3 regions of the Paenibacillus sp. P4_E11 genome follow, and region 2 is predicted to be linked to each of the others. Evidence: riboswitches for the same ligand, from Rfam matches in the RefSeq annotation. Region 2 holds a riboswitch; each other region holds the start of a gene.

Region 1 (5,014 bases), on a different contig from region 2:
GGGAGTTGAGTTATTTAACCGATTATGTGAGCATAATTCAGCTGCGGTACGATCGTCGTATTTTCCTGAAATTAGAGATAGAAGAGCGTCTAAACGAAATGCTCATTCCAAAATTGCTTTTACAGCCTTTGATCGAAAACTCACTGTTCCACGGTATTTTGGCCAAGGAAGACGATGAAGGATTAATAACCGTTCGGGCTATCCAGGTTTCGGAAGAAAAAGTCCTGCTGCAAGTTGAAGATAATGGCATAGGATTTGATCCGGATCGGCTGAAAGCGCTTTATACTAATTTGATACAAGGTCTGCCGGGTGAGAGCATCGGCGTGAAAAACGTATGGGAGCGGGTTAGACTGCTTTATGGCGAGCAAGCGGACTTTCAAATTCATAACATGGGGAACGGAGCGGTTGTCTCTATCTTCATTCCTAACGGTAGACTGGACTACGAAAGAAAGGATACTTCATAATATGGCACCATATAAAGTGATCATTGTCGAAGACGAGAAGCCGGCTCGCGAAGTGTATAAGCAGATGATCACCGAGAAATACGGTCTGTTCCATGTTGTGGGGGAGGCGACGAACGGGGAAAAAGGGTTGCTGTTGTGTAAAGAGCACAAACCCCACTTTCTGGTCACGGATCTGACGATGCCGGTTATGGGTGGAATCGAGATGATGGTTGAGCTGACCAAGCTGGAACAGGAGATGCCGATTATGGTCATTTTAAGTTGCCATAGTGACTTTCACCTCGCGCAGAAGGCGATCGATCTGGGTGCATCGTCGTATTTGTTGAAGGAAGACTGCATGGCACAAGATACGTTGCTTGCCGAAACGCTAAAGAAGCTTATACCTAAGCTAGAGGGGCACGTCTATGCTGAGCACATGCCAATCAGTGATCATGTGCCCAGTCACCCGAACGACGTCATGGAGTATGTCATTCAGCAACTGAAAGCTGATGTTAGCAAGTCTTATCGTATGGAATCAGTGGCCGCACAAGCTGGCTACAGCGCACCATATTTCAGCGCCATGTTCAAAAAAGCGACTGGTCGAACGTTTACTCAATATATCATGGAGCTGCGGATCAACAAAGCCAAGCTACTAATTACAACTACAAATTTTCGGACACACGAAATCGCTGAGCTGGTCGGTCTGGAAAATTACCGGCATTTCAATAAAATTTTCAAACGAATGGTTGGCATGAATCCAAGTGATTATCGAAATGTCCTGTTGAATGAACATCGATGAATCTAACAATCTATTAGACTTCTTAAAAATGCAGTGGTAAGATAGCAAGTACAATTGCATATGCAAGGGAATAGGTGCCGGACTCGCAATAGTCTGGTTAAAAGGGAAGACCGGTGTAATGCCGGCACGGACCCGCCACTGTAAAGACTGCCTTTATAACAAGGCATTTCTCGTCAATCGCCACTGGATCAGTAGATCTGGGAAGGCGTCGAGAATGAATCCAAGTCAGGAGACCTGCCTATTTCAACAGCACTACGACCCTACGTGGAATTAGGGAGTGTTAGAGATAGGCTAGTTCGTCATATTGGTGTTTTCTGTTTTTTCGTGGAAACTACTTTTCATGTCGAGATCCAAGCATTTCTAACATTCACCATGTTGGAAATGCTTTTTTTATGTTTTTTTCAGTGTAAGGGAGGCATGGGGTATTAAAGGCAAATTGCTAATCATCGGCTATAGCACTTACGTCGACATCATTGCAGAGCTACTAACGGATCAGCTTGTCGTTCGCACCGGTATGACTGAAGAAGTGAGCCGCGCACAGGAAGCCGTTCGTCAGGCTAAGGCTGGTAAAAAAGTAGCGGTTATCTCAAGTGGCGACGCTGGTGTGTACACGGAGAACCCGTCAAATCGTGGAGACGCAAAAAATATTGCTCAAGTATCGTTCCCCGGATACTACGGTCGGGATTGTGAAAAGCGCCTGCCGCTTATGGAAGCCGACATGCGGGAGAAGGACATTCGTTCCCACGCGATGATTCTTGCCGGGTGGGCGCTTGATCCGAATATTCATCACAAGGATGAGTATCGTTCCAAGCTGTACGACAAGGCGTTCACACACCGCTACCGCCGAGGGATCAAGTCATGATGTTGTCGCTGCAAGAAGGGGAGATTCCGACAATCCGCGTAAGCGGAACTTATGCCGTCGTGGCGATTACGAAGCATGGCGTAGAAATGGCGAGAACGCTGCAGGGGAGCTTGGGCCAAGCGGTAGATGTCTAATATATGAGCAAGTTCGGCAGAGGGGACGAAGCGGAGCGCTCGGTTCAGCTGTTCGAAGGAAGTGCGCGGCTGCCGTTCCCTGCCCTGTTCCCGCAGTACCAAGGACTTATCATCATTATTTCGCTTGGCGCACTCGAAAGCCTCAGTCTGGTCAAGAAAAAATCAGGAAACGTGACAATTTCCGTAGGAGTCGTTCAACATGAATAAGCAAAACCAAGAAGCAATTCAACGCAGGTTGATCATAGCTGGAACAGGAAGCAGTGTAGGCAAAACAACGCTAACTATCGGCATCATGTCCGCCTTGCGCAAGCGAGGGCTAGTCGTGCAAGGCTTCAAGTGTGGACCGGATTATATCGATCCCACCTACCATACAGCCGTAACGTCAAGGCCATCCCGTAACCTGGACAGTTGGATGATGAACGAAGATTGTGTTCGGGAAGTATTCAATCGAGGCAGTAAAGGGGCGGACATTTCCATCATAGAAGGGGTTATGGGGTTGTTCGATGGTCGAAGCTCGCTCTCTAACGAGGGGAGTACGGCGCATATAAGTGAAATTGTAGAGGCTCCCGTTCTTCTGGTGCTCAATGTCCAGAGTATGGCCCGCAGCACAGCTGCCATAGTGAAAGGCTTCCAGTCGTTCTCCCCTGGCGTACGGATCGGTGGCATTATCGCCAACAAAGCGGGAAGTGAAAGTCATTACAAGCTGGTGAAGGACGCGATTGAGCAGGAATGCGGCGTTCCCGTCATTGGGCACTTGAAGCGGGACATGCAGCTCGGTATTCCTGAGCGTCATCTCGGACTCGTTCCCTCTATCGGTAGGGGGGAGCTCGAACCCTTCTTCACACGGCTAGGGGAGCAAGTAGCCGAGCATATCGACTTGGATCGGCTTCTGGAAATCGCTGAAAGTCCGCCGCTTTCACTTCCGCTGCGTCTTCTGAATGAATCGCCGCTTTTCACGGATCAGCCGACTTCGAAGCGCGGTATACGCCTGGCTGTAGCCAAGGACGCCGCTTTTCATTTCTATTACCCGGAAAATCTGGAGTTGCTCGAGCAGGCAGGGGCAGAGCTAGTCTTCTTCTCCCCATTGGCAGGCGAGCGTGTTCCTGCTGATGCAGACGGCCTCTATATCGGCGGTGGCTTTCCCGAGGAGTTCGCTGGGCGATTAGCTGAGCTGACCGTGGTTAAGGAATCGTTCAAGCAACGGATAGAACAAGGACTGCCCACTCTGGCAGAATGCGGCGGTTTCATGTTCTTGACGGATTCGATTGAAGATACGCAAGGCAACCGTTATCCCATGGTCGGTCTGATCCAAGGCCAAGTCGTGATGCAGACGAAGTTCGCGGCATTAGGCTATCGAGAAGTGACCGGGATGGACGGTAACTTCCTGCTTGGAACCGGGGACATCGCCAGAGGGCATGAGTTTCATTACTCGACATTCCAGCCTGGTGAACAGCTGCGACTTGCTCCGGCTTTTGAGTCCCAAGGGCGTGCAGGTACCAAACCAGAAGGATATGCAGTCGGAAACTTGGTCGCAGGCTACCCGCATGTTCATTTTGCCTCCAATCCGGGGATGATCCAGAATTGGTTGAATGCTTGCGAGCTCTATAACAAGGAGATCAAGTAAATGTCGATCCAGCAAATATTGCGAAACCGTAGAGCGGTAAGAAGCTGCAAGGCTCAAGAAGTAGAAACAGAGAAAATCTCTGCGCTGCTCGAAGCGGCGGTGTGGGCGCCTAACGACAGGCAGCGTCTTGCGATTCCTGGAAAGAGGCGCTTCTGAGATGGGCCTCACCAACATGAGCTATGTTCACGCCAAGTGGGAAGAGATGCCGGGTGATGAGTTGGCGGATGTCGTGTTCGGGGTCAATTGCTATTACCGGATGCAGGATATTGATCAAGCTCGGATCAATCTTAATAATGGGGCCAGACGATTGGCGATGATCGGGATGACGAGTGGACCGAAGAAGCCGCATTATTGGGATATTCATCAGGAGTTGGGATACCGCATCAAGTTTTCACGTCGCGATTATATCCATCTGACCAACCTGTTGTATGGCCTTGGCATTGACGTAAACTGTAAGATTATCGATCTGCAAAGAACATACACCTATGCGAGTGAGCAGCAGTTTATTGAGCAAAATTTGAACGGCATCCTGACCCCGGACTTTGATCGGACCGAGGCGATGAACATCCTGCTTCGCTACACCAGTACGGTGGATGGAAAAGTAGTCTATGTACACCACTTTAAGGCGGCGCTATTGTATTGGAAGCCGGAGCAGCGACTGTCCCTTAGAAGTTGAGGTAGCGTAGTCGAATGATATGCAGTCTCTTTGTATTGCCAGGTGAAAAGGTGTACCATGTAGGAATGGCAATCTGCAAATCTACATGACTTCCGTCGTATCGGAATAATACCAGACTATCGGGAGGGACACCTTGTGACACCCACATGGCGATTCATTCATACAGGCTTACGCTCTCCAGCGGAAAATATGGCAATCGATGAAGCAATCTTGACCGCTCACAGTGAAGGGCTCGTTCCGCCGACTGTTCGTTTCTACGGCTGGAACCCACCGACCTTATCCATTGGCTACTTTCAGAAAGCAGACAATGAAGTAGACTTCGCCGAAGTGGAACGGAGCGGGATTGGCTTCGTTCGTCGCGCAACCGGGGGACGCGCTGTGCTCCATGACAAGGAGCTGACCTACAGCATCATTGTGTCCGAAGACTATCCGGGCATGCCCACCACAGTTAACGAAGCTTATCGCGTTCTGAGTGAAGG
Region 2 (4,987 bases):
CATTCTGCCTTCCAGTTCCGTCTCCCATTCGGGGTCGTGATCGGAGACAGCATTAGTGCGGGTTCTCCCCAAACTAGAAGCAGAATGCAAGTAGATGGTGCACCTGGGTTCAGTCCCGAGCATAACAATGTACCGGGTCAGTTGTCTTATGAACTGGGAACGATTACGGGGCTGCATTGGTACAATCACGGGATTGGCGGTCAGCGGACCGATGAGATCTGGGCGAGATGGCGTCGTGATGTGTTAGGGGAAACCATCGAGCTGGGAGACAGCCGTGGTGCGAAAACACTGGAAGGCAAGCCCTACGCCTTATTTATCGTTGCGGGAATTAACGATGTGTTCCAGAATCGCGATGACGCCTTCATCCAACGTTATTGGATTCATATGGCGAAGAGTGCGAAGGAGCATGGCATTCTCAGCATATTTTCCAATATGGGTGAACATAATGCCGCTACTCCAGCTTGGCGTGATCAGATTCGCAGGTTGAACACATGGATGAGTGAGCATCTACCAGCATATGGTGCTACTGTAGTAGACTTCTATGAATGGTCTAAGGATCACGAGCGTGGAATCGGTGTTAACCCTGGTTTATTCGTCGATGACGTTCATCCATCCAGAAGCGGATTCCAGTCACTCGCACACCACTTTGCCGCACAATGGACCAGTATTCCAATCTACCTTCAGGGCATTCAACTCGAAAGCGTGATAGATACGGATGCTCCGCTTGATTCATATAGTAGGCCTCGCAACATCGAAGTAGAACTAGCATCGAACTATGTTCGTTTGGAAAATATTGAGCGTGAATCTATGGAATCTATGAACCGAGCCGTTCAATTCGTACCGATTAACTCGGATGGAACAGGTAATTTGATACAAATCCACATAAAGTCTACGCACCAAAAGTGTGATTACAGCGGCTTTTCGAAGGTTCGGGCAGTGCTAGGCTCGTGGCAGAGAACCTAACATGAAAAAAAGGTGGTTGCTTAGACGAACTTTTATGCTATATAATAGATACATACAGGATAGTAACAGGATATATCTAGGTGTAATTTTATACAGGTAATATACAGATAAACGAATTGCGATTGAAAGCCATTGAAACACTGAGTAAGCTGACCGTAGTTAATTCCATCGGGAGGTGAAGTAAACCACACTGTATTTTTGGATGTAATGAAAGCGTTTGCTGAAATCGAATTTTAAAGCAAGTATCCTAGGGAGGTCGTCGCATTGAAGAGAATGAATCAAGCTATCTTATTGACTATGGCGTCTGCACTTGTATTAAGCGCTTGCAGCAGCAAGACCAATACTGCCACACCTACGCCAGCCAAGTCTAATGAGCCTACTAAATCTGCTGCACCTACTAAGGAAAAGCTCAGCCTTACCTGGATGGTAGGCGTTCCTACCAATACTTCCAGTCTTCCTAGCGGTGATAAAGATTTCATTAAGAAAGCAATTGAAGAGAAGTTCAATGTCGAGATCAAGCTGGATTTCATGTCCATTGGACCGGATTTCACCAATAAGCTGAATACGATGATTGCGTCAGGCAGCGCACCGGATATGTTCCAAGCGGAAGGTACTGCAACGACCAAGTATGTGACAGACGGCGTACTGGCGGATCTGACCAATTACGTAACACCGGCTAAAATGCCGAATTATTTCAAATGGGTAAGCGATGTAGAAATGAAGCGTTACCAAGTGGGCGGCAAGTTCATGCGCGCTCCAGTACCGTTCGAGAAAACCTCCTATGCGTCCTATTATGTGCGGAAAGACTGGATTGATGCATTGAATGCAAAGGATCCTAACTTGAAGCTGAAAGTGCCTACCAATTATGATGAAATGATCGCGGTTATGAAGGCGTTTACGTTCAACGATCCAGATGGCAACGGTAAGAATGACACGTATGGTTTTACAACAGCCGGTTCAGGTACGTCAATCACTGGTGATTTCCCGGAATGGTATAAGAATGGCTTGGTACCAGGATTCTTCATCGACAAAGACAATAATTTCATCGATAGCGGAACGAACTTGCGTACGGCCAAAGTAATTGATGATATTCGTAAAACGCTTGATCTGAAAGTTGTCGATCCGGACTGGTTTCTCAACAAAGCAGGCGATGCAGCTACCAAAGTTCAACAAGGTAAAGTAGGGATTTTCTACTCTGGTGTACGTGACATTGCATTTGACAACACGAATAACAGTACACAGAAGAAGACCCGTGAAGTGACCGGGAACCAGAAAGCCGAGTTTGCAGCATTCCACGTTGCTGGTGATTTGCCAGTCGCGTACGAACCGCTTCCAGGCGTTCCGTTCTTATTCAATGCCAAGACAGATCCTAAGAAGATCGAACGTACCATCGAAATTTTAGATTGGCTTGCAACCCCAGATGGCTACCTTCTGGCGAACGTAGGTAAAGAAGGCGTTCATTATAAGAAGGAAGGCAACAAAGTCACGCTGATTCAAGATGCAATTAAGAAAGATATCGGGGATAATGGTAACTTCACAGAGATATGGGGCAGTGTATTCAGCTACAACGTTAAAGATCCATCCCGTGCGCTTGGTATCACGATTGTAGATCCTCGTGAGACCGATCATGATCGTGCCATCCTTGAAGTGATGAAGAAGAACAAATTTTATGTACTTGGTACAAACGTATCACCACCTGTAGGTTTGGATATTGGTTCTTACCGTACTCAAATGCGCGCTAAACAAGTGAAAGTGCTGTTTGAGGAGAAAGACTCCAGCAACTGGCCGAAGTATTTAGCAGAACTGTTGGATACGTATAAGGCAAAAGCTATCTTCGATGCATACGGTGAACAAGTTACGACCGCTCTTGGTAAAAAAGTTACATTCAAAACAGACTGAGTCGAGTAAGAAAGGGGCTTGCGGATTATTGATCTGCAGGCCTCTTTTTCTATCGCTTTTCCATGCCCTTCCATTGACAATTTCAATATATTGATATATTGTTGAGATCGACAACTACATATTGATATGAATGGGTGCCTAGCTAGGTAAATCTAGTGTAGGCTTAATAGGGAAATTCGGTACGTACGAGCGAGTACGAGCAATCCGATGCGGTCCCGCCACTGTAACAGAGAAGCTCGATCCAACAGCCACTTGTCGTGAGACTGGGAAGGCGGATAGAGTGATGAATCTGGAGCCAGGAGACCTGCCCTTCATAATGGCACATTGAACCTACGGGAGATAGGGAAGTGTCGGACAAGCTTGCAAGTTCGTGTTAAGCAACGCTTTCCTGTTGAGAGGCAGGTAGGTGTATCATAGCGTGAATTACAAGGCGTGTCTGACTTTCTATCACAAGTCAGATGCGCCTTTTCATATGGGCAGCTTGGAGTGGAAAGGGTGGAATTAGCGTGCTGGTCGTCTACGATTCAAGAACAGGGAATGTAGAAAGATTCGTGAAGAAACTAGGCTTCAGAGCGATAAAATTACAAGATTGCGAGAGTGCGGCGATGGACGAGCCGTACGTAATGATTACTTATACAACTGGCTTCGGGCACGCTCCGGAGCAGGTGATGTCCTTTCTATCCCGCAACCGCACCTTGTTAAGAGGTGTCTCGGCAAGTGGGAACCGGAATTGGGGAGCCTCATTCGCGAAGAGCGCGGATAAGATTTCGGAGTTGTATGGGGTACCGATCGTACATAAGTTCGAACTTTCTGGAACGGCTATTGACGTAGAACAATTTCAAGAGGGGATGAGACGAGTTGCAGCATATTGAATTGAACAACCAGCTGATGCAAAGAACGGAAGACGGCTTTTACGATCTGGAGAAGGACCGCGAGGCGGCGGCTGCCTTCATGGTGGAGGTACAAGCGAAGAGCGTTCCATTCGGATCGCTGCGTGAGAAGCTGGACTACTTGATCAAGGAAAATTATTATACGAACGTATTCGATCACTATACATACGAGCAAGTGGAGAACGTATACCGCTTGACGGAGGAAGCGGGATTCCGATTCCAATCCTACATGGCGGTTTCGAAGTTTTATAAGGACTATGCCCTCAAGACGAACGACAAGGGGTTGTATCTTGAGCGTTACGAGGATCGGGTTGCCATCGTGGCGCTGTTCCTGGGGCACGGCGATGCAGAGCTTGCCGAGCGGATCGCTCTGGCGATGGTGGAGCAGCGTCTACAGCCGGCCACCCCGACGTTCTTGAACGCCGGGAAGAGCCGTCGCGGCGAGATGGTATCCTGCTTCCTGCTGGAAGCCGACGACTCACTCAACTCGATCAACTATGTGATCGGGACTTGCATGCAGCTGTCCAAGATCGGCGGCGGAGTCGCCGTCAACTTGTCCAAGCTGCGGGGGCGTGGAGAGCCGATCAAGGGCGTGGAGGGCGCAGCGAAAGGCATTATGCCGATCCTGAAGCTGCTGGAGGATTCGTTCTCCTATGCGGATCAGATGGGCCAACGCAAGGGCTCTGGAGCGGCTTATTACAACATCTTCGGCTGGGACGTTATGGAGTTCCTAGACTGCAAGAAGATTAACGCAGATGAGAAATCGCGGATCAAGACATTATCGATCGGGTTGATCGTTCCGGACAAGCTGTACCGGCTGGCGGAAGAGAACAAGCCTCTGACGGTATTCGGCTCCTACTCTGTCTTCAAGGCGTATGGCAAGCACCTCGACGATCTGGACATCGATGAAATGTACGAGGAGCTGCTGGAAAATCCACTGGTGACGAAAAAGACGGTGATGAGCGCCCGTGAGATGCTGACCAAGATCGCCTCGATCCAGCTGGAGTCCGGTTATCCATACATGATGAACAAGTCGAATGCGAACCGCGCTCATGCGCTCAAGGATCTAGGTTCGGTGAAGATGTCCAACCTGTGTACAGAAATATTCCAGCTGCAGGAAACTTCCACGATCAACGATTATGACATGCCGGACCAGATTCGCCGCGACATCAGCTGCAATCTGGCTTCCTTGAACATCGTCAATGTCATGGAGCGCAAGGCGATCCGCGAGTCGG
Region 3 (21,347 bases), on a different contig from region 2:
GCAAGCAGTCATTGATGCGATTGACGAGATGGAAGCGGACCATGTAATTGTGAAGTATGCAACTGTAGTCAATTGGAGCAAGGTTGACGATGAGAAAGTAACGGCGTTGATCGAAGTGCAAATTACGCCGGAACGTGGACGGGGATTCGATGCGATTGCGGAACGCATTTATTTGTATCCAGAAGTAAAATCGGTATACTTAATGTCGGGCGCCTATGATTTGCTCGTTGAAATCGAAGGCAAGAATTTGAAAGAAGTCGCGGCGTTCGTATCCAACAAACTTTCGCCGATCGAGAGTGTACTTTCGACGAAGACACATTTTATACTTAAAAAATATAAGCAAGACGGGATCATCTTCGAGGAACACGTGGACGACCACCGTATGCAGATTTCTCCATAAAGGAAGCGATGGCGATGATCAAACAAGATGAGTTACAGCCGGGAACGGCTACTGCAGCCAAGTCAATGAGCGACTATTTGTCACCGGTTGTTCGCGATATTCCGCCTTCAGGCATTCGCAAGTTTTTTGATCTCGTGAGCGCTAGTAAAGATATTATATCGCTTGGGGTGGGTGAACCGGATTTCGTAACGCCGTGGCGGGTTCGTGAAGCGTGTGTCTATTCACTCGATAGAGGTAGAACCGCTTATACACCCAATGCCGGGATGCCGGAATTAAGAGAAGCGATCGCCGACTATCTGAACCGCCAGTTCACGGTGTCCTATGAGCCGAAGGATGAGATCATTGTTACGATCGGGGGCAGCGAGGCGATTGATCTGGCTCTGCGAGCTCTGATCTGTCCAGGGGACGAGATTCTGATACCTGAGCCTTGCTACATCTCCTACTCGCCGATTACAGCGATTACGGGTGGTGTGCCGGTTGGGATTGAGACGTTCGCCAAGGATGAATTCAAGCTTACGCCAGAGTCGCTGCGTGCCAAGATTACACCGAAATCGAAGGTGTTGATCGTCTGTTACCCGAGCAATCCGACCGGAGGCATCATGACCCGTGAAGATTGGCTGCCGATTGCGAAGATCGTGGAAGAGAATGACCTGATCGTCATTTCCGATGAAATATATGCAGAGCTCACGTACGGAACAAAGCATGTCAGCTTCGCCTCATTGCCGGGCATGAAGGACCGGACCATTCTGGTCAGCGGTTTTTCCAAAGCATTCGCGATGACCGGTTGGCGGATGGGTTATGCTTGTGGGCACCGCGAGCTGATCGCGGCTATGCTCAAGATTCATCAATACACGGTCATGTGTGCACCCGTTATGGGCCAGGTCGCTGCCTATGCAGCGTTGACGAACGGGATGGATGAGATGGAACGGATGATGGAAGCCTATAACCAGCGACGCCGATTAGTCGTGAAAGGGTTCCGCGAAATCGGGCTGGAATGTCATGAACCTCAAGGTGCTTTCTATGCGTTCCCATCTATCGCTGCAACCGGACTTACTTCGGAGGAGTTCTGTCAGCGACTGTTGCTTGAAGGCAAGGTTGCGGCAGTGCCCGGTCAAGTGTTCGGTCTAGGAGGAGAGGGTTACATCCGCTGTTCCTATGCGACCTCTACAACTCAGTTAACCGAGGCGCTGGATCGGATCTCTACTTTTGTCGACAAAATTAGAGTCGGATAGACAGCGGAATGCAGTAGGGATAGTGCATTAGGCACTCTCGAAAATTGTTCATTTCTGGTATAATGGTCATAATTGCCATGCAGCAAACAGCGATCTTTGTCAAAGATTGAAACGGAAGGAGGGATTTCTATGTATTATGAAACAAGTATGGTTCGATTATCCAATCACAGTCTGGTACAGGAGCAATCGAAACCGATTCGTTGGTCATACCGTCTCAAGAAGAATTCCTCAAAGCCGGAACAACCGGAACCCGTCTCGTTGGAAGATGAAATTGTTCGATTGCGTAGGACGATGGAGCAGGCTTTCCTGGATAACCAGTCACTCACTGCCGAGATCGTCGTGGAAATTAGCCGTAAACTGGATGATAAGATTAATGAATTCATGAGAAAGTCCAAGTAGTAGGGGATGGACCGAACTCGTACGACAAAGACCTAGCGGGGTTTTCCTGCTAGGTCTTACTTTTTTCCAACGAAGGGGGAACCTGGCGTTTTATCCGTAGCCTCCATTATGATATGATAGAGTTGCAAGAATTGGAGAGTAGAGAATGTTAGAGGATACGGACCTAAGGGGAGAAACGGCAGATGAGGAAGAAGAAGTGGTCGCTTGCCATCGTAATTGTCTTAATTGTTAGCGTATTGGCCGGATGCGGCGGACCGAAATCAGACGTACCAGTGTTTGTCATGTTTCCAGAAAATGCACCTTTCAACAAGAGCGACGAGATGGAAGCATCACTTAAGGATAAGGTCGGAGAGACGCCAACCGTATCATTATTCGTCAGCCCGATGTTCAGTCTGGATAAGCTGGTTGTAGAGCTTGCGGCGGGAGATAATGGTTTGTTCATCGTGCCGAAGCAGCAATTCGACATATTCGCTAGCCAGGAAGGGTATATTAGTTTGGACGATACGTTCAAGAAAGAAGATTATCCAGTGGGTGTGTACAACGGTACGTTATATGGCGTTCCGGTTACGAATACTAAGTGGTTGAAGGACTTGGGTTACAAGGGCTCCGAAGTGATCGCCTACATCCCGTTCCGAGCTAAAGACAAGGAAAAGTCCAAGCAAGTGCTGAAAGCCATCATGGAGAAATAAGACCAGCGGACATCCGACATATGTTCCGATCGGATAACGAAAGAGGGACCTAGGTTCCTCTTTTTTTGACGATTCAGAAAGTATAACTCCGCTGATTGTTCATCGTCTCGGCAAACGCACGGCGTCAAAGGACGCCGTTAGGCGTTTATCCTTGACCTATTAGAATTTAGTTTATAAGTTTTTGAGGTGAAGGGGGCTTCATCCTTTATTCACATTTTGGTAAGGGTATGGAGCCGTATTCTAAAACGCATATTCTTTGATGAGAATAGACACTGGGATCGATTCGTGGAGAAGCACGGAAAAAAGATCCGTTCCAATTTGAAAAAGAAGTGAGCAAATTCCAAGGTTGTGGCAATCCGAAGAATGGATTTAAGCTACTGGTCTGCGAAGGCTGCCATGACATAAGACGAGTCCCGTACCGGTGTAAATGTACAACCTGTTCGTACGGGAGTTTCGCTTTTAATGATGATATGCTGAACCATACCACAAGTGATGGCAGGTTTCCACACCATATTTTATTGCCGAGCTAAACAAAATAGATGAATAAACCGATATAAAGTCTTAGCAAAAATTTACTAAATGAAAAGGAGAACATTGTAAATGAAAAAGAAGTTTTCAAAGTGGTTGCTGCTACCGTTAGGACTTGTTCTGCTCTTGCCAAGTGTAGTCGCCGGAGCAGACTCAAAAACGTCGGCTGATTTTAAAGATTTGGCGGGCATCGATGCAGCGCTTAAGGCCAAAATAGATGCGTTGCTGTCAAAAGGTGTCTTCGACGGTGTCAGTCAGGACTCTTTCGGAATCGATCAGAATATGACGCGGGCGCAAATGGCCAAAGTGGTGGCCTCGATTTACGGCGTTAAAATCGACAACTCTGTCAAATCCTCGTCTTTTAGCGACGTGAAGAGTGACGACGCTGCCAACGGTTGGGCTATTCCCTATATCGAAGCGGCGAAAAAGGCTGGATTAATCGATGGCATGACAGATACTACCTTCGCTCCAAGTGACAGTGCGACCTTGGGGCAAATGGCTACACTTTTAGTTAAAGGGTTAGGCAAAAAAGTAGACACAACGGGTACACCTTGGTACAGCGATGCCATCAAGCAAGCAGTGGACAATAATATTCTGCCGAAGGGAAGCGACGGAGGCAGTCTTGCTACCCGCTCTGATCTTGTCGTGGGCGCGTATGGCGGACAACAAGCGTACGTAGAGGCTAAACAATCAGCTGAACCAACGCCAACGAAGACACCAACACCAACACCAACGCCAACGAAGACACCAACACCAACACCAACACCAACACCAACACCAACACCAACACCAACACCAACACCAACACCAACACCAACACCAACACCAACACCAACACCAACACCAACACCAACACCAACACCAACACAGGAAGACACGACCGCACCGAGCATCATCGCAGCTACCATCAACGGCAACAATGTGGCAATCACAAGCGGGAGCAGCGGCAGTATCAGTCTGGCGTCCAACGCTTACTTAACATCGGGAACGATCACGTCGGATGAAGACGCCACATTTAGGGTCACATCTGTGCAAGGCGTAAACCTGGCGAATTATGCGTCCCTGCAATTCACGCAGCATCTAACCGGGGGAACCGCGGCGTCCTTGGACCTGATCAACTTCCTCGGCAGCTTGGATGCGCAACACAACGGCTTGTCCGTCAGTAAGCTGAAGATTCTCGGCAACAACTCGAACCAAATGAATGTAACAGGCACGTTAACGGATGCTGGGGGAAACTCTCGTCAAATCTCGCTCACGTTCTATTGGGGCCAATAATAGACCATACATACAAAAGGGGGCTGTCCGAAAAGATAAAGACTTTGGGCACTACCCGCAAAAAACAAATGGAATTCCATTAAGCAATAGACACCGCTAATCAAATCCATATTCCTGTACCAACCAGAAGACTGAATCGCCTCACCGCATAGGGGGGATTCAGTTTTTTTATATGGCTTGGAAAAGCCCCATATCCGTGGACTTCGCATAGCTTCGACCATTGAAGCAGTGAAGAATGCCCAGTGGCTTCTACATTTGTTCGGTAATGACGAATTCGGTTAGGAGTTGGTGAAATAGTATTGACGAATGTGGCGGAAACTCGTAAACTTAACATAAGGGTATAGGATGGTAAGACCAGGACAGGTCGGGTGATTACCAGCCGTGCTGATTTGAAATGGAAGGAACATGCAAACCATGGTTGAGCGTTTTGTCTCTTGTGGTCTGACCATATTATAAATGGCGATTTCAGGGGAAGCTGATCGACCACTATTGTGAAACCTAAAAAAATAGGCTTACAGCCACTACAGGGAGAGAAAATGTATGCATATTGATGGATTTATTACAGCACTTGGCACTCCGCTTGACAATGCGGGAGAGGTCGTCGTTTCGAGTTTACAGCGTCATGTTGAGGATCAAGTCCAAGCGGGCGCTGCGGCGCTCCTGGTCATGGGATCGATGGGACAGCAACCGTATATTAAAGCAAGTGAACCAGTTCGTATTGCCCGTACCGTCGTTGATACCGTGAAAGGCGCAAGCCCAGTCCTTGTCGGTGTAATGGACAATTCGATCGGTCGCGTGAAGGAGAGAATCGAAGAGCTGCGAGGACTTGATATTGACGGAGTCGTCATGACTACGCCTTACTATTATCCGATGTCCCAAGAGGATATCAAGGCATTCTTCACGGCACTTGCCTCAACATCACCATTCCCTATTTACTTGTATGATCTGACCGTCGTGACACAGAGTAAGATCACAGCAGATACTGCGGCACAGCTGATGACTGTTCCTAATATAGCCGGGATCAAGACAGGTGACTTGACGACCGCACGTGTGCTGTCGAGACTTAAGGCTTCCGTCAATCCTGCGTTCAGCGTCATGTTCAGTGGACTTGATCTGTTCGATGCCGCTTACGCGTATGGAATCCGACAAAATCTGGACGGGATGTTCAGCTGTACTGCGGCAATAGGGTCCAGAATGTACAAGGCACTGGCTAAAGGCGACAGCGTAACGGCTGCTCAAGCATTGGATGACATCTTACTAGTACGCGATACGTTCATACAAGTCGGTGTATTCCCAGCCTTCACTCACTCGATGAACCTGCTCGGATTCGAAGGATCGTTCCACCCTGATTATATGAAGCCACTGAATGCAGAGCGTCAGGAGATTGTGAAAGCTTGCATGAAGCAAGTGAACTTGATCTAAAGGTTGAGAAAAGTATAGAATACAAAACCATCTCTCGGTGAACGGGAGATGGTTTCGTGTTCTTCCGGGATTCGCACGGTATAAGAAAAAGCCGGAGGAGCAGGGCTCTTCCGGCTTGCCAAGCGTACAGACTTCATAAGCGGCGATTCGTCTATTCTTCAGAGAGTTCCTTCAGAGATTTAACTTTCCCATGAGGGTGCTGCGTTTGCTTGCGCATTTTGCTCGCGTTTTCTCGAAGTCTTTTGGACGTGGTCACTGGGAAAACCCCCTATTCGCTATGATGTTGACGCTCCTCTATAGGATGTCACACCATGCCGATCTTTACTCAACTAGGGTGTGGAATGAATCAACTTTCAATATTTGGAGGCTGTTGATTGGGTTGCTGTCTGCGATTGAGAATTCCTTTGGCGAATTTCCAACCAGCACCTAGTAAAACTACAACGACAATCCAGAATTTTTTGGCTAGCAGCACGATCAACGCAATTAGACCAACCTTCTTGGCGACAACCAACCCTGCGCCCCCGAGAATGAGTGCGGTTAATCCTAACTCGGACACCTTGTCCGTTGAGGCGTTGAAATCTTCGTACCGTTGTCCTTGTGTAGGGGTCAACTTCGGCAAGATTTGCTCGGTCAATACTTTGCGGTCGGCATCACGATGCGCGGGATCGGACACTAGAACGGCTGAGATATAACCGGTTCGTGTCAAGTAACGAACGTTGTAGTTGAGCAGCGGTACTTTCTGTGCATCTTCCGCGAGCATCGACCAAGTCAGATTATGAGTTTTGTCCTCATAGAAAGGATTGATGTCCCAGCCCGTTACGAAGAGCTGCTCTTCCTTGGTCCTGTTTTTATTGGATTCTTCCGTTCCCTTCTTATAGCTTTTCAATATGGCATCCGCATCAATCTTGCTCTTCTCCTCATCCTTGATGTGTCCGGACTCCGCATACTCGAATATGACGATCCAGTTTTGCTTAGGGTCTTTCGGGTAGACGCTGCCAATCTCTCTTCCGCTAGGTGAGTCTTTGCTATCTGTCATCATGAGCTTCGTGTTGTCCGAATCAAGAAAAACGAAATCCGTGCCCAGATCCAGGGATGCTATTTTCCCAAGCTGTACGGGCTTGCCGCCTTCGATCCAATTGTACTTTTTGTCCTCGGCCAATGCGTTGCCGGAAAACAACAGGATGCAGAGAAGGGATAAAGCTAAGGTTCGACGTAAAATCATGAATTGAGCCTCCATGCTCAGAGTAGGAAATCATCTCGGTTATACCATTTTATTACTATAAATCCAATAAAAATATTTACTAGGAGCACGAGAGTAGACTATCAGGACAAATCAGGACTATCGGGAACACTTGCCAGAATGAAGGTCATGAACTATAATTCATAGCGTGAAGCTTGATCAAACGAATACTTTGGAACACCCAACAGGTGCCGCACAAGTTCAGCCAATTGCTAGCGATCATGCGGTTAAAAGGGAAGTCGGTGCAAATCCGACACGGTCCCGCCACTGTAATATAGGGATTTTCTTCAATTAAGCCACTGTCCGTGAGGATGGGAAGGCGAGGAAAGTCAGCAACCTATAAGTCAGGAGACCTGCCTGTATGGAGTAAAGCTCATGGAATCCTTCGAGGAAAAGGACCGGCTGAATCAGGAAAATGAATGTTCGCATACTTCCGCGGAAGATGGATGTTTGTGGCGTTTCCTTCGATTTGCTGAACCTCTGTCCACCTGGATAGAGGTTTTTGTTTGTTAGACATTCCTTCTTAGCGTGTGTCCATGTTATTCTGGCGAAGCAAGCTCTCAACTATTGTTAGACGGGGAGAGATTGAGCATGAAGAAACAATTGGCCATATGGCTTGTGGCGGCACTGGTCGCGCTAAGTGCGGCCGGCTGTGCAGACAAAGAGAAAGAGGGCGTGAAAGAACCTGCCAAGGTTGCGGCATCAACGCCAGCACCGAGCCCGACAGCAGCGAATAGCAAGAAGACTGTTTATCCGTTGACGGTGAAGGACGCATCCGGTAAGGAAGTGACGTTCGCCAAAGCTCCTGAGCGAATCGTATCTCTTTCACCTAGTGAAACAGAAGTGTTGTTCGCACTAGGATTGGGCAGTAAAATAGTAGGGGTAACCGAATACGACGACTATCCGGCAGAAGCCAAAACGAAGCCGAAGATGGGCAACCTGCAGGGCAACACGGAGGCGATCATTGCGGCGAATCCGGACATTGTGTTCGCAGGGCTGTCCCTTAACAAGAAGTCGGTGGAGAAGCTGACGGAATTGAAGCTGAACTTATTCTCTGTAGAACCGAAGACAGTTGATCAAACGATGGACCGTATAGCTGTATATGGTAAAATTACCGATACCCAGGAGCAGGCAGACAAAGTCATTGCGCAAATGAAAGCCGAGAAACAGAAGGTCGTCGATGCGGTTAAAGGGTTGAAGGACGATCAGAAGAAAAAAGTATACATCGAATTCTCTCCCGGCTGGACAGTCGGCAAGGGTGAGTTCATGGACGATCTGATCACGCTGGCAGGCGGGGTGAACGTAGCATCTGACTTGACTGGCTGGAAAAAGATCAGCGAAGAAAAAATTATTCAGTCGAACCCGGATGTCATATTGTTCGCCAAAGGGGTGCCGGACTTGGAAAAAACGATTCGCGGCCGCAGCGGCTGGGATAAAATCAACGCGCTCAAAAATGCCCGCGTAGTCGGTCTGGACGATAACCTGTTGTCCCGCCCGGGTCCTCGCGTAACGCAAGGGTTGACTGATATTGCCAAAGCCATCTATCCGGATCTGGTGAAATAAGGATGAGGAAAAAGCTGTTATTGTGGGGAGGAGCAGGGATGCTTCTCCTTGTTCTCTCTATGGTTATCAGCTTGTCGATGGGATCGGCGCGACTTCCGATTTCACACGTATGGCTGATTTTGCTGCATCATATACCGGTAGTAGGGGACTGGATCCACCCTGTGTGGCCGGAATCGTCCGAACAGATCGTGCTGAAGGTGCGATTCCCTAGAATTATGCTTGGCATCCTGGTAGGCGCTTCTTTGTCGCTCGCTGGGGCCGGGTTCCAAGGCGTGCTGCGCAATCCATTGGCAGACCCTTACACGCTTGGTGTCGCGTCCGGTTCTTCCGTGGGAGCGGCTTTTCTTATATTATTCGGGCTGCAGTATGCGTTGTTGGGGAACTGGACGATTCCGGTTGTGGCGTTCGTGACGGGCTTGATCAGCTTATGGATTGTATTCCGATTGGCTAACTTCCAGGGCAAGTTCCAAATGGAGACGATGATACTGTCCGGTGTTGTGGTGTCGGCTTTTCTTGGGGCGATGGTATCGTTTATGGTGTCGCTGTCGAATCGTGTTGTGAATGAGATTTTGTTCTGGCTGATGGGCAGTCTGGCGCTTCGTGGATGGTCTTATTCAATCGTTGTATTACCTTATTTGGTCATTGGATTCGTGGTGCTAGTTATATATTCGCGATCGTTGAACTTATTTGCTCTGGGAGAAAGACAGGCTGCGCATCTGGGTGTTCCGGTCGAGCGTACGAAAAAGCTGGTGCTGGTGTTCTCGACCCTACTGACGGCTGCAGCAGTGTCGGTATCCGGGGTTGTTGGGTTTGTGGGGCTGATTACTCCGCACTTGGTGAGGCTTATAGTTGGCCCTGATTATCGATTGATCATCCCCTTGTCAATGATAGGCGGCGGTATATACGTGTTGTGGGCGGACACGGTGGCTCGGATGGCGCTCAGTCCGACAGAAATTCCGTTAGGCGTAGTCACTGCTTTTCTGGGAGCGCCATTCTTCGCGTATTTACTCAGTAAGCACAAGAAAACGATGAAGGGCTGATGGAGTACGATGATTGCTGTACATAACGTTTGCAAGTCGTTTGACCGTCAGCCGATCTTGAAGGACGTCGAGATGTCCGTACATCGTGGGGAGCTGTTCGGGATTATCGGGCCGAACGGTAGTGGAAAGTCCACTTTACTGAAGCTGCTGTCAGGTGTGGAGTCGGTGGAATCCGGTACGGTTCGGCTGGATGGACGGGAAATCGGGACGTATTCACGCCGAGAGATGGCCCAGTGGGTGGCCGTGCTGCAGCAAGATGCTCTGCCTGCGATCGGGTTCACCGTTCGGGACGTAGTGGAGATGGGACGGTTTCCGTTCCAGAACTGGCTGGGCGACGAGGCGGAGGATCAGGCCGTGCTGCTCGACGGCATTATGGAGAAGCTGGGCTTGCTCCATCTCGCCGAGCGGACGCTCGAGCATCTGAGTGGCGGCGAACGGCAGCGTGTCGCACTAGCCAAAGTGATGGCACAACAGCCCAAGCTGCTGCTGTTGGATGAGCCGACGACGTATCTCGACATCGGCTACCAGGTGCAGATGATGGACGCCGTTCGGCGTTGGCAGACGGAGGCCGACTTGACAGTCGTCGCTGTGCTGCACGACCTGAACTTGGCGGCGCAGTATTGCGACCGGCTGCTTGTGCTGCACGATGGCGCCGTAGCGCAAGTGGGCACTCCGCACGAGGTGATACGCCGAGAGCTGATCGCTGCCGTCTATGGGACGGAGCCGATCATTACGGCGCATCCTGTGAGTGGCGTGCCACAGATTATGCTGCAGCCCGGGTGGGTTGGGGTTTGAGGGGTGTAGGGGCGCGTGAAGGATGGACATCGGAGATCGAATGCTGAACGGTGAACACCGAATGCTGAATGCCGAAGACCGAACACCGAACACCGAATGCTGAACGCCAAACACGAACCAACAACTAAATAACGAACTCCAAATGGCGATGTCCGAATGTTTGAGTGCTGAACGGAAATACAGGATGTAGAAAGCTGAATGCCAGAGAATAGAAGAACTGAGTTCCTCTATTTGTATAAACAATGGAACAATCTCACGAATAGGAGAACTGAGTTCCTCTATTACGTCCAAGTAACAATATACTAGACAAGAAACTCGTGAATAGAAGAACAGGGTTCTCTTATTCTTGCTAACGCCGCGATAATATCACGAATAGAAGAACTGAGTTCCTCTATTCGTGAATGGAAGTATACAAACTTGGTATTGGGGGCTTGGGGATGACTAACAGTAGGGTGAATAGCGAACAAGAACAGCTCGTGACGGATTGGGTTGGGCAGATTCATCCGCTGGATGAAGGGACTATCTTAGCGGCGCGGCAGCGGTTGGATCAATTGACCAAACCGCCGGGGAGTCTCGGACGGTTGGAGGAGATCGCCTGGCAAGTGGCGGGGATTACCAGCACATTGGCCCCCGACTTGTCACGCAAGGCGGTCATTATCATGGCTGGCGACCACGGTGTGTGCGCAGAAGGCGTAAGTGCCTTCCCACAGGAGGTGACGCCACAGATGGTGTTGAACTTCCTGCACGGCGGAGCCGCTGTGAACGTACTGGCCCGTCATGTGGGAGCGGATGTGGTATGCGTGGATGTTGGCGTGAACGCCGACATGGCGCATCCACAGCTCGTGTCCCGCAAGGTGAAGTACGGAACGGCGAATATCGCCGTAGGGCCGGCGATGAGCCGGGAGGAAGCCGCTCAAGCGATCATGGCCGGCGTCGAGACGGTACGTGAGCTTGTTGAGCGCGGCTACCGACTGTTCGCGACAGGCGAGATGGGCATCGGCAACACCACGCCGAGTTCGGCACTACTCGCGGCGCTGACCGGTGCCGATGCCGAGACCGTAGTCGGTATCGGCACTGGCATCGACGAAGCGAAGCGACTGCACAAGGCCGCGGTCGTACGCCGCGCGCTGGAAGTAAACCGCGTCGACGCGGGCGACCCGCTCGACACGCTTGCTGCGCTCGGCGGCCTGGAGATCGCCGGCCTCGTCGGCGTGATCCTCGGCGCCGCCGCGCATCGCTGCCCCGTCGTGATCGACGGGTTCATTTCTTCGGCGGCTGCGCTAGTGGCGAGCCGCCTGTCGCCTGTGGCAGCAGGCTACATGCTGCCGTCGCATTTGTCACAGGAGCAAGGCCACCGGCAGCTCCTGGCTGGCATCGGGCTGAAGCCGATGCTGGAGATGGATATGCGCCTGGGCGAAGGCACCGGCGCTGTCTTGAGCTTCCCGATTGTGGAAGCGGCAGTGAAGATTATGAACGAAATGGCCACGTTCGAAAGTGCAGGCATTTCTAAGGAATAGGGGCGGGGACGAACATGACGATGAGGCATATTCTCGTAACAGGCGGCGCACGCAGCGGCAAGAGCGCGTTCGCCGAGCAATTGGCCGTACGCTTGGGCGAGCGCGGCACATACGTCGCGACGGCGCAGGCGCTCGACGCGGAGATGGCCGACCGCGTTGCCCAGCATCGCGCTCAGCGGGACAGCGCCGCGCCCGGCTTCTGGGCGACGGCGGAGGAGCCGCTAAGACTTGCCGAGTTGCTCGGCAAGCTCGGCTCCGCATCCGAGCAAGCCACGGCCCCGCCGCCCGGCTTCGGGCCCAAGCTCACCGCGCCTGTGACTCTCGGCACTGCACCCGAGCGCGCCACGCCTGCACCGATTGGCTCCGCACCCGAGCGCGCCACGCCTGCACCGATTGGCCCCGCGCCCGAGCACGCCACGCCTGCACCGATTGGCTCCGCGCCCGAGCACGCCACGCCTGCACCGATTGGCTCCGCGCCCGAGCACGCCACGCCTGCACCGATTGGCTCCACGCCCGAACGCGCCGCTGGCCCCAACAGCACTGTCGTACTGGTCGACTGCCTGACGCTGTGGCTGTCGAACTGGGTGCTGGCGCACGAGGAGGACGAGCGTTTGGCAGCGTTAATCGACGAGAAGCTTGATGAGCTAGTCGATGCGGTCCGCCAGTTTCAGGGGTCTCTGGTACTTGTCACCAACGAAGTGGGGAGTGGGATTGTACCTGCATACAAGTTGGGCCGTGTGTACCGTGACTTGGCGGGGCGCATGAACCAACGATTAGCGCAAGTAAGTGATAGGGTGTTTCTGGTTACGGCTGGTATTCCGATTGAGCTCAAAAGCCAAGCATTTTCCCTGGACAGCTTATAACCTATTCCTTAAATGAGCTACCCTTCCAAGAGGAGGATACTATTCATATAGACGGGTTGTTAGCAGCATTCTTATGGAAGATGTCAACTATACTGTGACCGCCCCATACTGATATAGTTGTTTAGAGGAAGATAACGGATAAAAGTTTGTGGTTACTACTAAGTTCGGAAACAGAAATAACGGAAATTTATTCCGCTAATGAACGAATAGAAGATTGTGCAACTCAAATAGTGGAGTATTTTTCCGCTATTCAAAATGTATCACCAATTTCACGGATGATGTAATGAAATAGCGGAAATTTTTTCCGCTAATTCATCTAAAAGGTCAGCCGTTTCAGCAATAACGGAAAAAATTTCCGTTATTTACGCTAGCGCAATCCACACAAGATGAAGGGGGCAACGGGGAATGCTGTTCTATTCCATACAAGAGACCGCATGGATGGTGGCTGCGGCGATCATTCTTGATTGGCTGATCGGCGATCCGCGCTGGCCTACCCATCCCGTCATCTGGATCGGACGCTTCATCAAGCGATTCTCGGGCTGGCTTCGCCGCGGCGAGGAGGCGGCTCCAGCGACTTCCGAGTCCCAGCCCGAGTCCCGGTCCGCCCCGTCCCCCTCACGTCTACGTGTACAAGGGATACTCCTGACGCTCGCCACCGTCTCGTTGTCGTTCCTGGCTGTCTGGGCAATCTGGGCGATTGCGCGCGAACTACATCCTTGGCTCGGCTATGCGGTCAACATCTGGTTCATCTCCACGACGATTGCGGTCAAGGGGTTACGCGATGCCGCGACGCTGGTGTACAAGCCGCTAAGCGAAGGCAACCTGCCTGAAGCGCGACGTTATGTCGGCTACATTGTAGGCCGAGACACCGATTCGCTGAATGAGAAGGAGATCGTGCGAGCCACGGTAGAGACAGTGTCCGAGAATACTGTTGACGCTGTCGTTTCACCGCTCGTGTTCGCTCTACTCGGCGGCGCACCGCTCGCCATGCTCTATAGAGCGGCTAATACACTCGACTCGATGGTCGGCTACAAGAATGAGAAATACATCCACTTCGGCTGGGCATCGGCGAGGTTCGACGATGTGCTGAATTACGTCCCAGCCCGTATGACTGGGCTCCTTATTGTCTTGTACAGCTTGTTCGAGCCCACCTTTTCCACCGGCAAGACGTTCCGCTCGATCCTCCAGTTCGCGCATCTGCACCCGAGCCCGAACAGTGGCATTCCGGAATCTGCGGTAGCCGGGGCGTTGGGTATCCAACTGGGAGGAACGAATCACTATGGGGAATTGATCAGCGATAGAGCCAGAATGGGCTGGCCGACTAGAGAGCTGGAGCAAGAGGACATTCGGCGAACGAATCGGGTCTGCTTCGGAATAAGCTTGCTGCTAACAGGGGGGTTCATAGTCATATGGGTACTTTCCGGCCTATAGTATGGCTGCAGGCAGTTGCAGCTGCATTTCAATTTCTGACCTGTATCCCGATTCCTATACAGCTGCATTATGATGAGCGATTGTTCCGCCGTAGCGCGGTGTTCTACCCGTTCGCCGGTGCGGTCATCGGACTAGTACTATTATTCGCGGCTGTCGCACTCGACTCACTGCTTCCTGCTGCTCCTGCTGCCGTGCTCCTGCTAGGAATCTGGATCGCACTCACGGGTGGGCTTCATATGGACGGGTTAATGGATACTGCGGACGGTGTACTGAGCCATCGCTCCAGAGAACGGATGCTGGAGATTATGAAAGACAGTCGAGTCGGAGCGATGGGCGTCATCGTCGGAGGCTGGCAACTTCTGCTGAAAGCCGCCTTGCTATATGCTTGGCTGGAGTATGCTCAGCAATGGCATGACCTGCTTATGCTTGTGCTGATTCCGATCTGGAGCCGGTTGTTCATGGTATGGGCCATTGCGGGCTGGCCATACGCTCGCCAGGGAGAGGGAATGGGGCGGCTCGTTGCGACGGTCTCTTACAGAGAGGGCTGGGTCGCATCACTATTGGCCACCGCCCTCACTCTGCTGACCTTATATATAGGGATAGTAAACGCAGAAGTCACGCTCTTACCCGCACTCCTATCCGCACTCGTCATAACAGTCGCCCTTGCCGCCGCCACGGCTCTAATCGGCTGGCTGCTGGCTCGCTACATGGCAGGCAAGCTGGGCGGCCTAACTGGGGACACCTACGGGGCTATCAACGAACTACTTGAATCCGCGCTGCTGCTGATCACTATGATCGCACTCATGCAGGGATAATCTGGATAGAAATGAGGCGTTACACGATGCTGGAACGATACGGTCACGGCGGAGACATTACGACAGCCGAAGATGAATTCGGCCTGCCCGAAGGCGGCTTCCTGGATTTCAGCTCGAACATGAATCCGCTGGGTCCTCCCGACATCATTGGGGAGCTCGTTGCTTCCCATTGGAAGGATCTCGCCCGCTACCCGGACCCGGCTGTGAGAGAACTCCGCACCAACTTGTCGCAAAGATACGATATCGAGCCGGACAGCATCTTGGTAGGAAACGGAGCCGCGGAGCTAATCGATCTGGCTGTGCGCGTGATTCGGCCGAATAGGACGGGTATTGCCCGACCCTCGTTCACGGAGTACGAGGAAGCGGTCCGGAAGACAGGCAACACGTGCCTGAACATCCCTTTATACGCGGAGTGCGGCTTCTCCCCACAGGAACAAGACGTCCGTGCGGCAGCGAAGCAAGCGGACTTGCTCGTATTGGGGCATCCGAACAACCCGACTGGACAATTACTCGATCCACAACTGATCCATACATTATCTCAAGATGGCGTTCCGATCCTGCTCGATGAGGCTTTCATGGATTTTGTACCGGATGAGCCGTCGTTCAGCTTGTTGAAGCTTGCTTCTCGCACCCCGCATCTGCACGTACTACGCTCCATGACCAAGTTTTACGCGATACCAGGTATTCGACTTGGGTTCATCGTGTCCCATCCGGACTCGATTCGGAAACTTCGGGAACAGCAGGTAACGTGGAGTGTGAATAGCTTCGCCCAACGAATCGGATCAGCGGTCTTGGATGAGTATGAATACGAGCGCCGAACGAGGCAGTGGCTGGCCGTGGAAAAACCTTGGTTAACAGCAAGCTTGTCAGAGATCGGAATGCAAGTGTATCCAGGGAGTGTCAACTACATCCTGTTCGCCCTCCCTCAGAACATTAAGCCGATCCGGGTCCAACAGGTTCAAAGGATGATGGGACGAAGAGGCATATTGATCCGCGATGCTTCTCTATTCGAGGGGCTCGATGATCGCTATGTCCGGGTCGCGGTTCGGTTGCGTGAGGACAATGAGCGGCTTGTAGCGGAACTTGCACGAGTAGTTCGACAGATCGAAGCAGGCGAGGAGGAAGCAATATGATTGGGGGAAATAGCGGCATTACTACATCCATGAGTTCTGAAAGCACAGCCATTTCGCCAACCCTCATGTTCCAGGGCACATCGTCCGATGTAGGCAAAAGCGTGCTGACAGCTGCTCTATGCCGCATCTTCAAACAAGATGGCTGGAAGGTTGCGCCGTTCAAATCACAGAACATGTCACTCAATTCCTACGTTACGCCGGACGGCAAAGAAATCGGTCGAGCTCAAGGCATGCAGGCAGACGCTTGCGGCATTGCAGCTACGACTGACATGAACCCGATTCTGCTTAAGCCGAAGCAGGATATGGTATCCCAGGTTGTCGTACACGGTAAGCCACTGCGGGATTACAACTTCAGAGCTTACCGCGAGAACTACTTGGCGGAAGCAGAGGTTATCGTTCGCGATGCGCTTAATCGGCTTCGGCAGCGCTACGACATCGTCTGCATCGAAGGGGCAGGCAGCCCGGCGGAAATCAATCTGAAAGACCGCGACATCGTCAACATGCGACTAGCCGGCTGGGCAGACGCTCCGGTCGTTCTCGTTGCCGATATTGATAGGGGCGGTGTGTTCGCGTCGATTGTCGGGACGATGGAGATATTGACACCAGAAGAGCGAGATCGGGTGAAAGGCTTCGTCATCAACAAATTCCGCGGGGATGTCTCGCTGCTTCAACCGGGTCTGGATTGGCTGGAGCAGAAGACAGGCAAGCCTGTGCTCGGTGTAATCCCATACTTACGTAACCTTGGACTGGAGGACGAGGATTCCGCCTCGCTCGACGCCAAACTGAGTCAACAACGCCATCAGGCCGTATCGAGCACCAAGCTCGATATCGTCGTGCTGCGCCTGCCGCGTATTTCCAACTTCACCGACTTCGACCCTTTATTCGCAGAATCGGATGTTTCGGTCCGATACGTATCGTCGCCGGAGGAATGGGGAAAGCCGGATGCGGTCATCATACCGGGCAGCAAAAATACGGTCGAAGACTTACTATTTTTGCGAGAGAGCTATCTGGCGGAGCGTGTGATTGCATTCGCCGCCTTGGGCGGCCACCTAATCGGCATATGCGCTGGGTATCAGATGCTTGGTCGCAGTCTGCTTGACCCCGATCTGGTGGAGTCCGATAAACCTGAGTTGGCCGGCCTGGACTTGTTCCCGACCGAAACGGTGTTCGTAGGAGAAAAACGAACCGAGCGTATCGGAGGTACAACTTCTATGTTCATGCTGGATCAAGCAGCAGTGGAAGCTCCGACAATCAGCGGTTACGAAATTCATATGGGCCGGACCCGCTTCCTGAAGCCTGTCATCCACCCGTTCCGCATCCGTATCCACGATGCACCGAACGAGCCGGAGTCGTATCATGATGACGGGGCGATCTCGGAGAACGGGCGCATCTGGGGCACATACATTCATGGCATTTTGCACAACGACGAGCTGCGCCGGGCATGGCTGAATCAGATCCGGGTATCCAAGGGCTGGGAGCCGGTTCCCGAGGCCGCCCATTATCAACATTTGAGGGAAGAAGCGTTCGATCGATTGGCTCAGCATGTGAGGGAACATTTGGATATGGAACGTATTTATGCGATGATGGGACTTGAGAATAGAGTTTCGTCCTGAACCAGACTTATGGGAGGAGAATGTGGGATGAGAATTTATACACGTACGGGGGACAAAGGCCAGACTGGAGTAATCGGAGGCAGAGTCGATAAGGATGATGTAAGAGTAGAAGCTTATGGTACGGTTGACGAGCTGAATTGTTTTGTCGGCCAGGCGATGAGCTTCATGAATGGAGAGAAGTATGCTGACTTGCTGGCAGACATGTTGAACATTCAACATGAGCTGTTCGATTGCGGCTCCGACTTGGCGCTCTTGAAGCAGGATCTGCGGCCTTACAAAGTAACAGCAGAGATGGTCGATCAACTGGAAGCGTGGATTGACAAGTATGATGCCGAGACCCAGGACTTAACCCGCTTCATCTTGCCAGGGGGCAGTGCTGTTTCTTCTGCTCTGCATGTGTGCCGCACGGTGTGCCGCAGAGCCGAACGCCGAGTGGTCACGCTGGCCAAGGAGCAGCCGATCAACGATGAAGTACGCCGGTATTTGAATCGTCTGTCTGATCTGTTCTTCACGATCGCCCGCACGGCCAACGCCAGAGAAGAGGTTGCCGATGTGGAGTATGTACGAAGTGCCGAAGTATTCCGGAGAAAATAATGGGTTATTACGAAGCGTTAACTTACCAAATCGAACCTGAAGATGAGGGCATGCTGCTGAAGACGGTATTGTTCAATAGAATGGGGCTGTCCCGCAAGCTGATGTCTCGCGTGAAGCAGACGGAGCAAGGCATCACGCTGAATGGGGAACGTGTATACACGACGGTCCGAGTCAAGGCCGGAGATCTTGTAGCGATTCGGATGGAGGAAGAGGAGTCGGATGACATTTTGCCTCAAGATCTGCCGCTGCAAATTCTGTTCGAGGATGAGCACCTGCTCGTCGTGAACAAGCCTGCGGGGCAGATTGTCCATCCGACGCATGGTCATTATACGGGCACACTGGCGAATGCAGTTGTGTTTCACTGGCAGCAGCAAGGGCTGAAGGTCCGATTTCGCCCTGTGCATCGACTGGATCAAGACACCTCGGGTGCCCTGTGTATTGCCAAAAATCCATTCATCCATCAGAACATCTCCGAGCAGATGCAAGCGAATGAAGTGGATAAACACTATATCGCCTTCGTCTACGGTATCGTCAGCCCGGCGAGCGGGACGATCAATGAACCGATCGACCGTGATCCGGATCGTCCGCATGTCCGAATTGTCACGCCGAGCGGCTATCCTTCGGTTACGCACTATGCGACAGAACGAACATATGGAGCTTCAGCCTCACGTGTATGGCTGAAGCTGGAAACCGGGCGCACCCATCAAATTCGGGTGCACATGCGGCATCTCGGTCACCCGCTTATCGGGGATGCCATGTATGGCTTACCTAGTCTTCCCGCAACAGAGATGAGCCTATTGTTTGACCCGAATATGGATGAGCAGATCGCCCGCCATGCTTTGCATGCGTCTAGGCTGGCGCTGACGCATCCCGTGACGAAGGAGCGGGTCGAGTTCGAGGCACCACTTCCTACCGATCTCACCGTATTGGTCCAGGAGCTGGACAAGCTACAATTCTAGAACGCGATCGCAACTGCTTAAACATAGAGCAACGGGAAGGGCATGCCCTTAACGGATGGCTCTTTTTTTGCTAAAGTGAATGGGTGAGGAAGTTATGGAACGGGGGCAATCGGATGGAGCCATTCACGAAGCGGGTAATTGAAGTAATCAAGAGTATACCGAGTGGACGTGTGATGTCGTACGGCCAAATTGCACAGGAGGCGGGCAGCCCTCGAGGAGCTAGGCAGGTTGTGCGAATTTTGCATTCGATGAGTGGCAAATACGATCTGCCGTGGTACCGGGTAGTCAATGCTCAAGGGGAGATTGCCCTCCAGGACGATGAAGGGCGCTTTCTACAGACGTCCCATCTGCAAGAGGAAGGGGTCGACGTCGATAGCAAAGGAAAAGTGGATTTAGCCCACTACAGGTTCCATCCGAATTAAAGTGTGTTATATTGGATATTACCTATACGATATTGCACAATGGAAAGAAGGACTCGACTTGCCTCGACTCGTCTATGCAGCACTATTGGCACTCAGTCTTATCTGGGGCGGTTCGTTTTATTTTGTCAAAGTACTTTTACATGATTTCGGCCCTTGGACCATCGCTTTCCTACGCTCGGGATTCGGGCTGGCTACTGTTATAATCATGATGTTGATACTCCGCAAGCCATTCGCCATCCGATCGATTCCGTGGATTCCGATGAGTGCGATGTCAATAATTAATACGGCTATCCCTTGGGCGCTTATTGGAATGAGTGAGACGAAGCTAACCAGCAGTATGGCCTCCATCCTGAATGCGACAACACCGGTGTGGACAATCGTGGTAGGTATCCTCTTTTTCAGGAATCACTCGAACCGATATCAGTGGTTGGGTATCGGTGTGGCAACTATCGGTCTTCTCGTATTGTTGGGCATTCGCCCTGGTGCCATCCTTTCGGTAGACATGTTCGGATTTGGATGCATGTTGGCCGCTGCCTTTTGCTATGGAGTCGGATCACAGCTATCAAAGCGTCTGCTCTCCGGCTATTCGATGTATCAAATCACATTCGGCACTCTCCTGACCAGTATGATCGGCAGTGGAATTGTCGCTTTTACAACGGAGTCCATCACCGCAGCTGACATTACCTCCGTAACTAACATTCCGATGATTGTAGGATTAGGGGTGTTCGGTTCGGGGTTCGGCTATATTCTCTACTACTATATGGTGCAAAAGGGAAGTCCCGAGTTCGCGACGATGGTTACCTATCTAGTCCCATGCACCGCCCTGATCTGGGGGTATACGTTGCTGGATGAACCGATCCACTGGAATTTGTTAGCGGGACTCGCGATCATATTAGCAGGTGTATTCTTGGCGAACCGACCATCGCGGCAGTTGCAAAAAGAGAGAAAGGGTTAGGCGAATGGAGCAATCATCCCAATCAACCTACGAAATCGCGCAAGTATGTTTATTGGCCGGGAAGATCATGCTGGAGAACGGTGGGGAAACGTACCGGGTGGAGGATACGATGATGCGTGTTGCATCTGCGTTCGGCATCCCGAATTCCCACAGCTTCGTGACTCCCACCTGCATCATCTTCTCGATAGACGGGCCGGAACAGATTACCCGGTTAATCCGAATCTCGGATCGGTCTACGGATCTGCGTAAGGTTACGGTCGTGAATCATATTTCCAGAAAGATCAGCCGAGGAGAATTGTCAGTTGCTGAGGCGTATCGGCTGCTCGAACAAGTCGAAGCGGCCAGCACCGGCTTTCCGGTTTGGTTCAAGATTGCAGCGGCAGCTCTTGCAAGCGGGTGCTTCTTAATTATGTTCGATGGGCAGTGGCACGATTTCATTCCCGCTCTTCTTACAGGTGGAGC

The links. Region 2 has a riboswitch for cobalamin ahead of nrdI (class Ib ribonucleoside-diphosphate reductase assembly flavoprotein NrdI). Riboswitches for the same ligand answer to the same signal wherever they lie in the genome.
Region 1: linked by a shared signal. The riboswitch ahead of AC1DWB_RS17695 (hypothetical protein) and the one ahead of nrdI (class Ib ribonucleoside-diphosphate reductase assembly flavoprotein NrdI) in region 2 are both predicted to bind cobalamin.
Region 3: linked by a shared signal. The riboswitch ahead of AC1DWB_RS21785 (ABC transporter substrate-binding protein) and the one ahead of nrdI (class Ib ribonucleoside-diphosphate reductase assembly flavoprotein NrdI) in region 2 are both predicted to bind cobalamin.

What each region holds. Positions count from the first base shown of each region.
Region 1 covers NZ_JBFUIX010000045.1:10,380-15,393, reverse strand. The annotation lists gene AC1DWB_RS17705 (sensor histidine kinase) at 1-464, shown strand, start outside; gene AC1DWB_RS17700 (response regulator transcription factor) at 466-1,239, shown strand; cobalamin riboswitch at 1,295-1,495, shown strand; partial or broken gene AC1DWB_RS17695 (hypothetical protein) at 1,679-1,943, shown strand; partial or broken gene AC1DWB_RS17690 (precorrin-4 C(11)-methyltransferase) at 1,952-2,101, shown strand; gene AC1DWB_RS17685 (hypothetical protein) at 2,098-2,235, shown strand; gene AC1DWB_RS17680 (hypothetical protein) at 2,239-2,442, shown strand; gene AC1DWB_RS17675 (cobyrinate a,c-diamide synthase) at 2,435-3,859, shown strand; gene AC1DWB_RS17670 (nitroreductase family protein) at 3,860-4,015, shown strand; gene AC1DWB_RS17665 (hypothetical protein) at 4,017-4,535, shown strand; gene AC1DWB_RS17660 (lipoate--protein ligase family protein) at 4,725-5,014, shown strand, end outside.
Region 2 covers NZ_JBFUIX010000014.1:36,032-41,018, forward strand. The annotation lists gene AC1DWB_RS08310 (SGNH/GDSL hydrolase family protein) at 1-963, shown strand, start outside; gene AC1DWB_RS08315 (type 2 periplasmic-binding domain-containing protein) at 1,228-2,862, shown strand; cobalamin riboswitch at 2,978-3,188, shown strand; gene nrdI (class Ib ribonucleoside-diphosphate reductase assembly flavoprotein NrdI) at 3,369-3,734, shown strand; gene nrdE (class 1b ribonucleoside-diphosphate reductase subunit alpha) at 3,721-4,987, shown strand, end outside.
Region 3 covers NZ_JBFUIX010000063.1:10,922-32,268, reverse strand. The annotation lists gene AC1DWB_RS21830 (Lrp/AsnC family transcriptional regulator) at 1-400, shown strand, start outside; gene AC1DWB_RS21825 (aminotransferase class I/II-fold pyridoxal phosphate-dependent enzyme) at 415-1,632, shown strand; gene AC1DWB_RS21820 (aspartyl-phosphate phosphatase Spo0E family protein) at 1,762-2,031, shown strand; gene AC1DWB_RS21815 (hypothetical protein) at 2,214-2,720, shown strand; partial or broken gene AC1DWB_RS21810 (transposase zinc-binding domain-containing protein) at 2,937-3,169, shown strand; gene AC1DWB_RS21805 (S-layer homology domain-containing protein) at 3,321-4,523, shown strand; gene AC1DWB_RS21800 (dihydrodipicolinate synthase family protein) at 5,064-5,945, shown strand; gene AC1DWB_RS21795 (DUF6254 family protein) at 6,097-6,201, opposite strand; gene AC1DWB_RS21790 (DUF2167 domain-containing protein) at 6,292-7,167, opposite strand; cobalamin riboswitch at 7,355-7,560, shown strand; gene AC1DWB_RS21785 (ABC transporter substrate-binding protein) at 7,777-8,748, shown strand; gene AC1DWB_RS21780 (FecCD family ABC transporter permease) at 8,751-9,788, shown strand; gene AC1DWB_RS21775 (heme ABC transporter ATP-binding protein) at 9,798-10,583, shown strand; gene cobT (nicotinate-nucleotide--dimethylbenzimidazole phosphoribosyltransferase) at 11,021-12,100, shown strand; partial or broken gene AC1DWB_RS21765 (bifunctional adenosylcobinamide kinase/adenosylcobinamide-phosphate guanylyltransferase) at 12,115-12,339, shown strand; gene AC1DWB_RS21760 (bifunctional adenosylcobinamide kinase/adenosylcobinamide-phosphate guanylyltransferase) at 12,415-12,963, shown strand; gene cbiB (adenosylcobinamide-phosphate synthase CbiB) at 13,369-14,394, shown strand; gene cobS (adenosylcobinamide-GDP ribazoletransferase) at 14,373-15,209, shown strand; gene cobD (threonine-phosphate decarboxylase CobD) at 15,236-16,342, shown strand; gene AC1DWB_RS21740 (cobyric acid synthase) at 16,339-17,955, shown strand; gene AC1DWB_RS21735 (cob(I)yrinic acid a,c-diamide adenosyltransferase) at 17,983-18,549, shown strand; gene AC1DWB_RS21730 (RluA family pseudouridine synthase) at 18,549-19,508, shown strand; gene AC1DWB_RS21725 (MGMT family protein) at 19,622-19,930, shown strand; gene AC1DWB_RS21720 (DMT family transporter) at 19,989-20,885, shown strand; gene AC1DWB_RS21715 (threonine/serine exporter family protein) at 20,890-21,347, shown strand, end outside.